Regions from separate parts of the Streptomyces sp. TS71-3 genome, predicted to be linked through region 1. Evidence: riboswitches for the same ligand, from Rfam matches in the RefSeq annotation. Region 1 holds a riboswitch; the other holds the start of a gene.
The links. A riboswitch is a leader RNA that binds a small molecule or an ion and turns the genes downstream of it on or off. The one in region 1 is predicted to bind cyclic di-AMP.
Positions count from the first base shown of each region.

Region 2: it holds a riboswitch for cyclic di-AMP, as region 1 does, so the genes downstream of both, Sm713_RS03225 (NlpC/P60 family protein) here and Sm713_RS25205 (transglycosylase family protein) in region 1, are expected to answer to the same signal.

Region 1 covers NZ_BNEL01000003.1:124,912-132,447, reverse strand. Annotated here, with positions in the region: gene Sm713_RS25220 (MazG family protein) at 1-52, shown strand, start outside; gene Sm713_RS25215 (cytochrome P450) at 156-1,448, opposite strand; gene Sm713_RS25210 (transglycosylase family protein) at 2,008-2,934, shown strand; cyclic di-AMP (ydaO/yuaA leader) riboswitch at 3,148-3,392, shown strand; gene Sm713_RS25205 (transglycosylase family protein) at 3,397-4,104, shown strand; gene eno (phosphopyruvate hydratase) at 4,581-5,870, shown strand; gene Sm713_RS25195 (septum formation initiator family protein) at 6,052-6,609, shown strand; gene Sm713_RS25190 (DUF501 domain-containing protein) at 6,738-7,259, shown strand; gene Sm713_RS25185 (Ppx/GppA phosphatase family protein) at 7,373-7,536, shown strand, end outside.
Region 2 covers NZ_BNEL01000001.1:730,386-737,921, reverse strand. Annotated here, with positions in the region: gene pcrA (DNA helicase PcrA) at 1-2,294, opposite strand, end outside; cyclic di-AMP (ydaO/yuaA leader) riboswitch at 2,582-2,802, shown strand; gene Sm713_RS03225 (NlpC/P60 family protein) at 2,810-3,949, shown strand; gene Sm713_RS03220 (IS4 family transposase) at 3,995-5,218, shown strand; gene Sm713_RS03215 (dienelactone hydrolase family protein) at 5,627-6,364, shown strand; gene Sm713_RS03210 (hypothetical protein) at 6,392-6,745, opposite strand; partial or broken gene Sm713_RS03205 (endo-1,4-beta-xylanase) at 7,325-7,536, opposite strand, start outside.

The DNA of each region.
Region 1 (7,536 bases):
CGCGATACGGACGGCGGAGGCGGAACGACGGGACGGCCCGCGCTCCCAGTGAGGCCGTACCCCGATTAGCGGGCGCCCTTTTACCGAGCGGTGCGGGCGCCCTCTTACTCACCGGGCGGTGCGCGCCCATACCGGCCCCTGCGAGGCCGTACCCCCTACCGAGGCGCGCCCGCTCCCCGGCTCTCCGCCGGTGCCGCCGGTGCCGTCGGCGTGAACGCCACCGGCAGCTCCCGCAGGCCCCGCATGATCAGGCCGCCGCGCCAGCGCAGGTCCGCCGGGTCGCGGGCGAGACGGAGGTCGGGGAGCCGGTCGAGCAGCGTCGCGAGCGCCGTGCGGCCCTCCAGGCGGGCGAGCGGGGCGCCCAGGCAGTAGTGGATGCCGTGGCCGTAGCCGAGGTGCTGGTTGTCGGCCCGGCTGAGGTCGAGCCTGTCGGGGTGGGCGAACCGCTCGGGGTCCCGGTCGGCCGCCGCGAGCACCACGAGCACCGGCTCACCCTCGGCGATCCGCTGCCCGCCGATCTGGAGGGGACGCGTCGCGAACCGCCACGTCGCCAGCTCCACCGGCCCGTCGAACCTCAGCAGCTCCTCTATCCCGGTCTCCAGCAGCGTCTGCTCGCCGCGGGCCAGCGACCGCGCCAGGGCGTCGCGCTGCCCGGGGTGGGTGAGGAGGGCGTAGGTGCCGTTGCCGATCAGGTTCACGGTGGTCTCGAAACCGGCGAAGAGCAGCACGAAGCACATCGCGGCGGCCTCGTTCTCGGTGAGGTGCTCGCCGTGGTCGGAGGCCCGGATCAGGCCGGAGATCAGGTCGTCGCCGAGGTCGGAGCGCTTGCGGTGGATCAGCTCCGTCAGGTAGCCGCGCATCTTCTTGACGGCCCTGCCGACGCCGCCGCGCGGGCCCGTGCCGTGCCGGATCATCATCCCGGCCCAGTCGCGGAAGTTGTCCTGGTCCTCGCCCGGTACGCCCAGCATGTCGCAGATGGCGTAGATGGGCAGCGGGAAGGCGAACTCGTGGATGAGGTCCGCTGAGCCCCGCCCCGCGAAGCCGTCGATGAGCCGGTCCGTCAGCTCCTGGACGCGGGGCGCGAAGGCGGCGACCCGGCGCGGCGTGAAGGCCTTCGAGACCAGCCGCCTGAGCCGGGTGTGGTCCGGCGGGTCGATGTTGAGCAGGTGCGTCATCAGCTCGGCCTTGCGCTCGCCCGGGATGCCGGTGCGGCCCTGGGCGTGCGCGGGCTCGGCGTGGTGCGCCGGGTTCTTGCTCAGCCGGGGGTCGGCCAGCGCCTCGCGGGCGTCCGCGTACCGGGTCACCAGCCACGCCTCGACCCCGCTGGGCAGCCGCGTCCACCGCACCGGAGCGTGCTCGCGCAGCCAGGCGTAGGCGGGATACGGGTCCGTGGCGAAGGCCCGGCTGAACAGCTCGGGCGGCGCGTCGGGAAGGGGCCGGTCGGTCACGCCCCCGACCGTATCCGGTGCGTGCGGCCGGCCCGACCCCCGGCGGGGTGCGGCTCCCGGCGGGCCACGAAGGGAGGCCGCCACAGGCGATGCCTGGCGGGGTGTCAGGACTGTGACGTTGATGTGATCTCCGCTGCATCGACTTGTGATGGACGTGTGAGGTCGCTACGGTCACCTTCGACCGGCGGCGCGATCACATGCGTCACGCCGGTCACATCGATCAGGTCCGGCGCGCCAGTCACACCAGACACATCAGGCGTGCCAGGCCCGGGGGGCGTGCCAGGTAGGAGAGGCGTGCCAGGCACGACAGGCATGCCAGACACAGCAGACATGCCAGGCACGCCAGGCACGCCAGGCACGTCGTTTTGCACGTGAATCGTCCGCGTACACGTGAACCATCCGCGAACACGTAAACCATCCGCGAACACGTGAACCGTCCGCGGCGCAGGGCCGTCTTCATAGTCGTCAGATCCGCCACGCGAAAGGCCTTCGCATGCTCTCCGGGAACGGCCGGCATCGGCGCCCCCGTCAAGCACCCGCTCTCGTCCTCGCGGCCGGAGTGACCGGCTCCGCCATCGCCATCCCGCTGCTCGGCGCGACCGGCGCGCACGCGGACGGCACCGCCTGGAAGGCGGACAACGCAACCTGGAACCGCCTCGCGAACTGCGAGAGCGGCGGCTCCTGGAGCGCCGACCCCGGGAACAGCTACTACGGCGGCCTCCAGCTCTCCGCGAACATGTGGGTGCTGTACGGCGGCCTGGACTACGCGCCTCGGCCGGACCAGGCCAGCAGGTCCGAGCAGATCGCGGTCGCGCAGAAGGTGCTCGCGGGCCGGGGGCCCGGTGCGTGGCCGGGGTGTGCCGACATCGTGGGACTCGGCAAGAGCCACGGTTCACCGTCCGGTTCGCCGGGTTCATCCGGTAACGACCAGGGTGGCAGGGCTTCGTCCCGCGAGACGGGTACGGGCGCCACGGGCGACCCGTCCCGCGAGTCCGGATCCGGATCCGAGTCCGGGGTTGGCGGCCTGGGGGACTCGGACGCGGGGATACCCGCGAGCACGCCGTCCGATGCGCCGGGTTCATCCTCTTCGTCCCATGGGGGATCGTCCTCGGCCCCGGCCGACGGTGAAGCCGACCATGGTGGCGTCTCGTCGGCGACGCCCTCTGGAGTACCGTCCAAAGGCGACAACTCGGACGGCTCCGGTCGCCATCGCGGTGGCCGTGCGCACGAGGCGCACAAGGGCTCCGGAGGCGACGGTTCGGACGGCTCCCGGGGTACCGGCCGGCACGCCTCGCGCGGCGCCGGCGGCGAGGGTGGCGGCGACAGGGGAGGGGTGTACACGGTGCGTCCCGGCGACAACCTCTCGGCCATCGCCGACTCCCATGACCTCAAGGGCGGCTGGCCGAAACTATATGCAGCCAACAAGAAGACCGTCGGGGCCGATCCGGACCTGATCCTCCCTGGCCAGAACCTTGATCTTTTCTAAACTCATCCGGAAAGGTCTCGATCTTTACCCCTGAATCGGGCGAAAAACGGCTGAAGTTCGGGGGGTTCTGTCCGATTTGCTCGAATGAGAGATGGGTCTCACCAACCCCAGTTCGCTTTGAAATCCGGCGCATCAGCTGTTTACCGTCATGTCCGCTCGCCACAGCGGGCACCGACGGACGCCACGCCGAATCCTGCCGGCGTTCGTACGGGAACAGTCGTCGCGTCGAAGCGCCGTAGGCAGGAGCGGGGGAACCAAGGTAAGCGCCGGCCCCACCGGACCGCTGCCTCGCCGATACGAGCACGAGGCGAGCAGCGGCACGGTGAACGGACCGGCTAGGGGTGAAGCCGTGCGGAAATCGCACGGCCGGGCAAAACCTCCCATGCTCGCAAGGAGCAAGGGATACCCCATCGGCCCGAACCCGACAGCTCACCTCGCAGGCGTCGGTGAGGGGATCTCTTCATGCTGCTTTCCGGCAAGGGCCGGCACCGCCGCCCGTCCGCGCTCAACCGCACCACCCGTGCCGTCGCCATCGCCGGTGTCGCCGGTGCCGCCGTCGCCGCCCCGCTGGTCAGCGCGGGCAGCGCCTCCGCCGCCACCGCCTCTGAGTGGGACAAGGTCGCCCAGTGCGAGTCCAGCGGCAACTGGTCCATCAACAGCGGCAACGGCTTCTCCGGTGGGCTCCAGTTCACCCAGTCCACCTGGGCCGCGTACGGCGGCACCGCCTACGCGCCGGCTGCCTACCAGGCCAGCAAGGCCCAGCAGATAGCCGTCGCCGAGAAGGTGCTCGCCGGGCAGGGCAAGGACGCCTGGCCCGTGTGCGGCACCGGCCTGTCCAACACGCCGTACAACGGAGGCTCCGCCTCCACCGGTTCCGGCTCGGGCTCCGCCGCCACTCCGCAGACGCAGAACACCGCCTCCGCGAAGCCGACCCACGAGGGCTCCCAGCACGCCTCGCGCTCCCAGCAGCGCCAGACCGTGACGACGCCCACCGGCAAGAAGGTGAAGAAGGGCGACGGCGAGTACAAGGTCAAGAAGGGCGACACGCTCAGCGACATCGCCCAGGACCACCACGTCAAGGGCGGCTGGCACAAGCTGTACAAGCTGAACAAGGACATCGTCAGCAACCCGTCGCTGATCTACCCGGGCCAGCAGCTCCACCTGCACTGAGCCCTCGGGCCGGGCTCCCCGGCCCCGGGCTCGCTGGCCCTGGCCCCGCCCCCGGCTCGTCCGCACGGGCATCCGGGCCTCTGACCGCCCCGCCTCGGCGCGTTTTCCCCCGGACGCGCCGGGGCGGGGCTGCCGCATGTGGGGGTGCGTCGTGTGGGCTGGGGTGCGCGGTCGGCTGCGGGTGCGTTCTGGTTTTTCGCGCCGTTCCCCGCGCCCCTTGCGTGCGGGGAACGGCGCCCCGGCCTACTCAGGGGCGCGGCCCCGCTTCCTCGCGCCCCTGCCAGCGCCAAGCCGGGGCGCAGCCCCACCCCGCCGGAGGCGGAACGGCGTACCGGCAGGTAATCGTGCCAGACGGGGCGTTATCCGGCCGTGACCCGGCCATGGGACGGGCCCGCTCCCCGGGCCCGTTAGGCTCATGCCGCAAGCCCCACGAAACGCCGCACAAGCCAAGCGTCACATCCCAGAAGGAGATGCTCGTGCCGTCCATCGACGTCGTCGTAGCCCGGGAAATCCTGGACTCCCGAGGCAACCCCACGGTCGAGGTCGAGGTCGGCCTCGACGACGGCAGCACCGGTCGTGCCGCCGTGCCGTCCGGCGCCTCCACGGGCGCCTTCGAGGCCCTGGAGCTCCGTGACAAGGACGCCAACCGCTACGGCGGCAAGGGCGTCGAGAAGGCGGTGCTCGCCGTGATCGAGCAGATCGGCCCGGAGCTCGTCGGCTACGACGCCACCGAGCAGCGGCTGATCGACCAGGCGATGTTCGACCTGGACGCCACCCCGGACAAGTCGAGCCTCGGCGCCAACGCCATCCTCGGCGTCTCGCTCGCCGTCGCGCACGCCGCCTCCGAGGCCTCCGACCTCCCGCTCTTCCGCTACCTCGGCGGCCCGAACGCGCACCTGCTGCCGGTGCCGATGATGAACATCCTGAACGGCGGCTCGCACGCCGACTCCAACGTCGACATCCAGGAGTTCATGATCGCCCCCATCGGGGCGGAGTCCTTCTCCGAGGCGCTGCGCTGGGGCGCCGAGGTGTACCACAAGCTGAAGTCGGTCCTGAAGGAGCGCGGCCTGTCCACCGGCCTCGGCGACGAGGGCGGCTTCGCGCCGAACCTCGGCTCCAACCGCGAGGCGCTCGACCTCATCCTGGAGGCCGTCAAGGAGGCCGGCTACGTTCCCGGCCAGCAGATCGCCCTCGCCCTCGACGTCGCCGCGTCCGAGTTCTACAAGGACGGCGCCTACCTCTTCGAGGGCAAGGAGCGCACCGCCGCCGAGATGACGGAGTACTACGAGGAGCTGGTGGCGGCCTACCCGCTGGTCTCCATCGAGGACCCGCTGTTCGAGGACGACTGGGACGGCTGGAAGATCATCACCGACAAGCTCGGTGACAAGGTCCAGCTCGTCGGCGACGACCTGTTCGTCACCAACCCGGAGCGCCTCGCCCGCGGCATCGACGAGGGCGCCGCCAACGCCCTGCTGGTCAAGGTGAACCAGATCGGTTCGCTGACCGAGACCCTGGACGCCGTCGAGCTGGCCCAGCGCAACGGCTTCAAGTGCATGATGTCGCACCGCTCCGGCGAGACCGAGGACGTCACCATCGCCGACCTGGCCGTCGCCACCAACTGCGGCCAGATCAAGACCGGCGCCCCGGCCCGCTCCGAGCGCGTCGCCAAGTACAACCAGCTGCTGCGCATCGAGGAGATCCTCGACGACGCGGCGGTGTACGCGGGCCGCAGCGCGTTCCCGCGGTTTCGCGCGGAGAGCGAGTAGCGAGTAGGCACGGGGCGCAGCGCGCCGGCAGGGAAGCCCTCCGGCGGCTGCGCCGGCAGGGGCCGGCGCACGCCCGCGCGTTCCGCGGGGCGCCGGCTGACACCCGTGGGTCCCGCCGTCCCCGCACCCGGTCCCGTACCGTGTGCGGGGACACCGGCACATACAGGGGAGGCGGGAACAGATGCCCGGAAGGGACCGGGACACGGGCCGCGACCGGTTCTCCACCGCGACCAGGCTGCGGCTGCTCGGCGAGCAGACCGCTGCCCGCGTCTACCGCTCCCAGAGCAGGCGCCAGGCCCGCCGCTCCCGGCTCACCGGCCGCGCGGCGCTGCTCGCGCTGGTGCTCTGCTCGCTGGTCGTGGCGCTGGCCTACCCGATAAGGCAGTACATCTCGCAGCGCGGCGAGATCAGCGACATGCGCCGGCAGATGGAGCAGGACCGCGCCCGCGTGGAGCGGCTGCGCGACCAGAAGGCGCGCTGGCAGGACGACGCCTACGCGGAGCAGCAGATCCGCAAGCGGCTGCACTACGTCAGGCCCGGCGAGACCGGGTACGTCGTCGTCCAGCCCAGGTCCACCGAGCGGTCCGGCACCGACGAGAGCAGCCGCGCGCCCGCCATGCGGCCCTGGTACGCGCACGTGTGGGAGAGCGTCGACCGTGCGGACCGCGGCGGGCAGTCCGGCAAGACCGGCGGTGCGGCCGGGGCCTCCGGCGCCTCCAGCCCGACCCCGGCCCCCTGAGCTCCGCCCCGCCCCGCCTCGCCACTCCTCACCGTTCCCCGCCGACCTCCGTACCTGTCCCCGCCGTTCCTCCGATGAGAGACACCACCACCCCCGCCGTTCCACCGATGAGAGACACCGCCCCCGCCATGCAGACGCCCCCGCCGACCACCGAGCGCACCGAGCCGACCGAAGCGGACATCGCCGCCTGTGCGCGGCAGCTCGGCCGCACCCCGCGAGGTCTGCGGGCCGTCGCGCACCGCTGCCCCTGCGGGCTGCCCGACGTCGTGGAGACGGCGCCCCGGCTGCCCGACGGCTCGCCCTTCCCGACCGTGTACTACCTCACCTGCCCGCGTGCGGCTTCCGCGATCGGCACGCTGGAGGCCGAGGGCGTCATGAAGGAGATGACGGACCGGCTGGGCACGGACCCGGAGCTGGCCGCCGCGTACCGGCGGGCGCACGAGGACTACCTGCGGCGCCGGGACGAGATCGAGGAGCTGACCGGTTTCCCCAGCGCCGGAGGCATGCCGGACCGGGTGAAGTGCCTGCACGTGCTGGTCGCGCACTCCCTGGCCGCCGGTCCCGGCGTCAACCCGCTCGGAGACGAGGCACTGGAGATGCTGCCCGAGTGGTGGCGGAAGGGCCCGTGCGTCCGGCTCGACGACGACTGAACGCCCGCCCGTCCCCTTACCCGCCCGTCCCCTTACCCGCCCGTCCCCTTACCCGCCCGTCCCCGTTCCCCGACCGCTCCGGGCCCCCGGCCCCGCCCCGAACAGGAGCCCCCATGCCCCGTGTCGCCGCGATCGACTGCGGAACCAACAGCCTCCGGCTGCTCATCGCCGACGTCAGCCCCGAGAGCGGGGAACTGGCCGACGTCGAGCGGACGATGGAGATCGTCCGGCTCGGGCAGGGCGTCGACAGGACCGGGCGGTTCGCCGAGGAGGCCCT
Region 2 (7,536 bases), on a different contig from region 1:
GTGGCGAACCCGGAGGCGCCCGAGGCGGCGCTGCGGGACCGCGAGGAGGAGAGCGAGGCGGCGACACCGCTCGCGGCGGAGACGGAGGCCGAGGGGGCGGAGGGGCCCGTCCGCTTCCAGTCCACGTGCTGCTCGGGGATCTCCTCCAGGAAGCGGGACGGCGGGTTGTACGCGGGCTGGCCCCAGGCGCTGCGCAGCGCGGCGCGGGTCAGGTACAGCCGCTCCCGGGCGCGCGTGATGCCCACGTAGGCGAGCCGCCGCTCCTCCTCCAGCTCCTTGGTCTGCCCGAGGGCGCGCATGTGCGGGAAGACGCCGTCCTCCATGCCGGTCAGGAAGACCACCGGGAACTCCAGGCCCTTGGCGGTGTGGAGGGTCATCAGCGTGATGACGCCGGCGCCCTCCTCGTCCTCCTCGGGGATCTGGTCGGAGTCGGCGACCAGGGCCACCTGCTCCAGGAAGTCCGCCAGCGTGCCGGTCTCGCCCTCGCCGCGCTCCTGCTCGAACTCCAGGGCGACGGCGGCGAGCTCCTGGAGGTTCTCGATCCGGGTCTCGTCCTGGGGGTCGGTGGAGGACTGGAGCTCGGCGAGGTATCCGGTGCGCTCCAGGACGGCTTCCAGGACGGTGGCGGGCCCGGCGCCGGACTCGACGACGGTGCGGAGGTCCTCCATCAGGGTGTTGAACCTCTTGATGGCGTTGGCGGAGCGGGCCGCCATGCCGTAGGCCTCGTCGACGCGGCGCAGCGCCTGCGCGAAGCTGGTCCGCTCGCGCTGGGCAAGGGCGTCGATCATCGCCTCGGCGCGCTCGCCGATGCCCCGCTTGGGGACGTTGAGGATCCGGCGCAGCGGTACGGAGTCCTCCGGGTTGGCGAGGACGCGCAGGTAGGCGAGGACGTCCCGGACCTCCCGGCGCTCGTAGAAGCGGACGCCGCCGACGACCTTGTAGGGCAGGCCGACGCGGATGAAGATCTCCTCGAAGACACGGGACTGGGCGTTGGTGCGGTAGAAGACCGCGACGTCGCCGGCCTTGGCGTCGCCCGCGTCGGTGAGGCGGTCGATCTCCTCGGCGACGAACTGCGCCTCGTCGTGCTCGCTGTCGGCGACGTAGCCGGTGATCCGGGCGCCCGCGCCGGCGTTGGTCCAGAGGTTCTTGGGGCGGCGGCTCTCGTTGCGCTCGATGACGGCGTTGGCGGCGGTGAGGATCGTCTGCGTGGAGCGGTAGTTCTGCTCCAGGAGGATGGTGGTGGCGTCCGGGTAGTCCTCCTCGAACTGGAGGATGTTGCGGATGGTGGCGCCGCGGAAGGCGTAGATCGACTGGTCGGCGTCGCCGACGACGCAGAGCTCGGCGGGCTCCGGACCCGCCTCGCCGCCCGCTGCCTCGGGGCCCGGTGCCGTTCCGACCAGCTCGCGGACGAGCGCGTACTGCGCGTGGTTGGTGTCCTGGTACTCGTCGACGAGGATGTGGCGGAAGCGGCGGCGGTAGTGCTCGGCGACGTCCGGGAAGGTGCGCAGGAGGTTGACCGTCGTCATGATCAGGTCGTCGAAGTCCAGCGCGTTCGCCTCGCGCAGGCGGGACTGGTACAGCGCGTAGGCCTGCGCGAGGGTCTTCTCGAAGCCGTCACTGGCGGACCCCGCGAAGTCCTCCTCGTCGATCAGCTCGTTCTTCAGGTTGGAGATCTTGGCGCTGAACGACTTGGGCGGGAAGCGCTTGGGGTCGAGGTCCAGGTCGCGGCAGACGAGGGCCATCAGGCGCTTGGAGTCGGCGGCGTCGTAGATCGAGAACGAGGACGTGAAGCCGAGCTTCTTGTACTCGCGGCGCAGGATGCGCACGCAGGCGCTGTGGAACGTCATCACCCACATCGCGGCGGCACGCGGGCCGACGAGCTGCTCGACGCGCTCCTTCATCTCGCCCGCGGCCTTGTTGGTGAAGGTGATCGCGAGGATCTGGCCGGGGTGGGCGCGGTGCAGCGCGAGCAGGTGCGCGATGCGGTGCGTGAGCACCCGGGTCTTGCCGGAGCCCGCGCCGGCGACGATGAGCAGGGGGGAGCCGCTGTGCGCGACGGCGGCGCGCTGCTGGTCGTTCAGCCCGTCCAGGAGGGCGTTCGGGTCGGCGGCGGGGCGGGGGGCGCCGTCGCGGTAGTACGCCTCGCGCGGCGGCGGGGCGTCGTACCTGCCGCCGAACAGGTCGTCCGGGACCTCCTCCGGGCCCGGGTCCTCGGGCGGCGGCGGGGGCTCCTCCTGCGCGCCGTGGGACGCCTGGAGGCCGGCCAGGAAGTGATCGTCAAAGAGGCTGCTCATCGTCTACCGAGTCTAGGCCGCGGCACCGACACCCGGGCGCCGTCGGCCCACTTGTCACCACTCCGGCAACCCTCGCTCCCCGCGCGAGCGCTCCCAGAGCCCAGGTGGCCACGGATCCCACACCGAACCGCCGGGGAATCACCACAGGCGGTGGCTACCCGCTCACGCAACGCCAGAGTCACGGAAATGTATAGGGCGTATCACACAACACCCTTCACAGCAGTCACATGAGTTGGCTAACGTGCCGGTCGGGCAACCCGTACCCCCGCCGGCGAAGAGCGCCGGGCCGGGTCGCCCCGCCGAGTCCGGTGTGCCCTCGCGGGCCCTCCGGAGCCGGGGACCCAACGGAGCCGGGCAGCCGACGGCACCTGGGGTGAATCGGCCCCGCACGGCAGAGCCCGCGCACGTCCGCGTGCCGGAGAACCGCCGTACGAGGCCGTAGGGCAGCCTTCCGTACCACCCGCCCGAACCCGACAGCTAACCCGGTAGGCGGCCCACGGAAGGAGTCGCCCTCAGTGGCGTCGCACCGCAAAGCGCAGAGCACCAGCACCTTCGGGGGCCTGCGCACTCCCCCCGCCCTCGTTCCCGCCGTCGGTGTCACGACGGCCGCCCTGACGTCGGTGGCCCTGCTGGCGTCGAGCGCGCAGGCCGCGCCCGCGAAGCCCAGACCCTCCATCGAAGAGGTGCAGAAGCAGGTCGACGGCCTGTACCACCAGGCCGGTGTCGCCACCGAGAAGTACAACGGCGCCAAGGAGCACGCGGACGCCCAGCGCAAGCGCGTGGACGACCTCCTCGACCAGATCGCCAAGGGCACGGAGAAGCTGAACACCGCACGCCAGGAGCTCGGCTCGTTCGCGGCGGCCCAGTACCGCACCGGCGGCATCTCCGACACCGCCACCCTGCTGCTGGCCGAGGACCCCCAGCAGTACTTCGACGACGACCACCTGATGAGCCGGCTCACCGACCGGCAGAAGGTCGCCGTCGACAGCTTCGAGAAGCAGCAGGCCGCGACGGCGAAGAAGCGCACCGAGGCCGCCAAGAACCTGACGGAGCTGACGCATTCGCAGGCGACGCTCCGCAAGACCAAGGAAGACGTCCAGAAGAAGCTGAGCACCGCGCGGACCATGCTGTCGAAGCTGACCGCCGAGCAGAAGGCGCGCCTCGCGGCGATCGAGCGGCAGAAGGAGGAGGCCGCCGCCCGCAAGGCGAAGGAACTGGCCGCCCAGCAGGCCGCCGCCGCGGAGAAGCAGCGGGAGCAGGCCGGGAGCAGCGGCAGCGGATCGAGCAGCGGATCCAGCAGCACCTCGACGATGGGCGCCCAGGCGGTGGCGTTCGCCAAGGCCCAGCTCGGCAAGCCGTACGTGTGGGGGGCCACCGGACCCGAGTCGTTCGACTGCTCCGGCCTGGTGCAGGCGGCCTGGAAGACGGCCGGCGTCTCCCTGCCCCGCACCACCTGGGACCAGGTCAAGGTCGGCACGACCGTCTCCACCACCGAGGCCAGGCCGGGCGACCTGGTCTTCTACTTCTCCGACATCAGCCACGTCGGCATCTACATAGGCGACGGCAACGTCATCGACGCGCCGAGGCCCGGGAAGACCGTGGAGACGATCCCGATGACGTACATGCCGATCTACAGCGTGGTGCGGCCGGGCTAGGTCCAATGCCGGTGACTTAGGTGTCCTGGGCTCGTTGGTTGTGGTGTGGCGAGGGTGGGGCAGGTCAAGTCGTCTGTGGGTGAGCGGTTGTCGGACCGGATCGCGATCGGGGTGTTGACGCGTTCGTTTCCGCCGGAGCTGGTGGATGAGGTGATCGCGGAGGCCGGGCGGGGCGAGCAGCGCAATCGGCTGCTGCCGGCCCGCGTGGTCGTGTACTTCGTGCTGGCGATGTGTCTGTTCTTCGGGCAGCCGTATGAAGAGGTCGCGCGGCTGCTGGGCGAGGGGCTGGGGGACCGGAAGCGGTCCTGGCGGGTACCGACGACTGCCGCGATCGGGCGGGCGCGTCGGCGCCTGGGCGTGCAGCCGTTGAAGATGCTGTTCGCGCGGGTGTGCTGTCCGGTGGCGGTGCCGCAGACGGCGGGTGCCTGGTATCGGCGGTGGCGCCTGGTGGCGGTGGACGGCACGACCCTGGACCTGGCGGACACCGCGGACAATGACAGCTTCTTCGGCCGCCCGGGTTCGGGGCGGGGGACGGGTGCATTCCCGCAGGCCAGGGTAGTGGCGCTGGCTGAGTGCGGGACGCACGCGGTGTTCGGCGCGGCCATCGGGCCGCTGTCGGTGAGCGAGCCGGTGCTGTCCCGGCAACTGTTCGGCGAGCTGCGGGCGGGGATGCTACTGCTGGCCGACCGGGGCTTTTACGGCTTCGAGTTGTGGCAGGCCGCCCGGGCCACGGGCGCGGACCTGCTGTGGCGGATGCGTAAAAGCGCGGCCCTGCCCGTGGTGCAGGTGCTGGCCGACGGCTCCTACCTCAGCACGATCCATGCCGAGCCGGACCGCAGGAGCCGCCGCAACCCGGTGGTGGTCCGGGTGATCGAGTACACCCTTGCCCGCACCGGCGATGCCACCGTCTACCGCCTGCTGACCACCGTGCTCGACCCTGAACAGGCACCGGCGAAGGACCTGGCCGCGCTTTACACCCAGCGGTGGGAGATCGAGACCACACTGGACGAGATCAAAACCCACCAGCGCGGCCCGAAGCTCGTCCTACGCTCGAAGTACCCGTGGGGCGTGGAGCAGGAGATCTACGGCTTCCTCCTGGTGCATCACGCCATCCGGCAGCTGATACACCGGGCCGCCACCGGCCACGGTCTTGATCCCGACCGGCTCTCCTTCACACGCTCCCTGCGGATCGTGCGCCGCCAGGTCCCAGCCCAGGCGGCGTTTTCCCCCCGGCAGACTCGCCCGGGCGCTGACCCGCACCCTGGCTGAGATCGCCGAACGCCTGCTGCCCCCACGCCGCCACCGGGCCTGCCCCCGAGTGATCAAACGCAAGATGTCCAACTGGCGACTCAAACGGGCCGAGCACCACCACCAGACACCACCCGCACCAGACACCGTCACCATCACTCGGCGGAACAGAACCTAAGTCACCGGCATTGGGGCTAGGTCGTGTCCGGCAACCTCTGCGGCGACGGCTCCGTGGCATCCGGCCACGGAGCCCCCGCGAAAACCCGTTGGAGGAGCGCGGCGGCCGCTGCTACGTTTCCGGTGGCCGTGCGAGAGAACGAGGAGGTGGTACCCGTGAACGCGATATCGACACGGGTGCTCCCCTCCGGGGTCACGGTCGGGCGATAGGTCGTCCGGGAGCGCCACCCGGCACTCCCGAAAGGCACGACCATGCAGTTCACTTCCGAACGGCGCCTCGACGACGGCGTCCTCGAACGCGACTTCACCCTCGGCGAGATCCCCGGCACCCTGTGGGCGCCCGGATCCGCCTCCGCATCCGCACCGGCGCCGCTGATCCTGCTCGGCCACCCCGGCGGGCTGCGGAAGATGTACCCCCGGCTGGTGGGCCGGGCCCGGCACTCCGCGGCCGAGGGCTTCGCCACGGCCACCATCGAACTCCCCGGAAGCGGTGACCGGCCCCGTTCCGCCGCCGCCGAGCAGGCACGCGCCGACCTGCACCGGGCGCTGGAGGCCGGCGAGCCGGTCGGTGAGGAGATCGTGGACCGGCTCGTCCTGCCGCTGGTCGAAACGGCGGTCCCGGAGTGGCAGGCCGCCCTGGACGCCCTCCTCTCGCTGCCCGGGATCGGCGGCCCGGTCGGGTACTCGGGGGGAATGATCTCCATCGGGATCCGGCTGGCGGTGGTCGAGCCGCGCATCGCGGCCGCCGTCCTGTTCGCCGGGAGTTACGTGCCCCGCGCCCTGTTCGAGGAGGCCCGGCGGGTCACCATCCCGCTGCACGTCCTGCTCCAGTGGGACGACGAGGGGAACGACCGGCAGCGGGCCCTGGACCTGTTCGACGCCTTCGGCTCCAGGGAGAAGACGCTGAACGCCAATATGGGCGGGCACGCCGGGGTCCCGCAGTCCGCGGGGGACGCCGCGGCGGGGTTCTTCACCCGGCATCTGGGCTAGCAAGCACCAGGTGGGGGCAGCACGCCCTCAGGTCCACAGCACGGCGATGAAGATGTTCGCCACGGTGAGCGCGCCCACCGTGGCGAACGCTCCCTTGTCCACCGTCTCCTCGTCCCGCTTCACGTAGACCAGCCCGAGGATCACGATCAGGAAGGCGAGCTTGATGCCTATCTTGACGGCGTTCACAGGGTGGTCGCCGGCTTCGTTGAGACCGACCAGGACGACGCCGGTGACCAGCATGGCGAGGGCGCCGTGCAGCATCGGGGCGCTGAAGCGGGCGCGGTTCTCGCCCACCGCCTTCACCTGGGTGAGGAAGCCGCCCAGCAGCGAGGCGATGCCGATGATGTGCAGGCCGACGAAGAGATGGGTGAGTATGTCCATGTCCCGGAGCCTAAGTGGACCGGTTTCCGGCCTGGCGGCCGGGTCGACCTGATCTTGCGGTGGGCCTGTGCCAAGGCCGACCTGGCGGTGGGCCTGTGCCGCGGCAGGGGCGCGGGGAACTGCGCGCTCAGCCCGCGCGGCGCGTCCGCCGGGCAACGACCGCAAGGGGCTCGACGGGCCCCGACAGGGGCGCGGGGAACTGCGCGCTCAGCCCGCGCGGCGCGTCCGCCGGGCGACGACCGCAAGGGGCTGGACCCGTCCCGACAGGGGCGCGGGGTGGGTGTACCTCCCACGCCCTTGAGGCAGGGGGGAGCGACAAGCCACGACGCGCCTGCGGCGGGCCAACGGGCACAGCCCCACCGCCAGGTGAACCGGACCGGCCCCGGCCGGGGCGGGGTTGGCCGGGGCCGGAGCTGGAGGCCGCTGCCGTGGCCGGCGGACGGTGCCGGACCACGGCAGCGCACCGCCGCACGGAGCCGAGCGGGGACCTGCCCGTGCGCGGCTCACGGCACGGCGGCCGGGAGGAAGCCGCCGCACCGCGCCGCCGGACGGGGCGAGCAGCCTGAGCGGCTAGCTGTTCAGCGCCGACAGGACGGAGTTGTACGCCTGCTTCTTCTGGTAGTTGCCGTCGAACAGCAGCGGCGTGTCACCGCTGCGCCACGAGTACTTGTCCGTGACGCCCCACACAGTGATGCCGTCGCACTTCGCGATCGCGAGGCAGGCCTTGGTGACCCTGCTGTAGCTGTCGGCCTGCGACTGCCCCGAGCCCGCGACGTCCATCTCCGTGATCT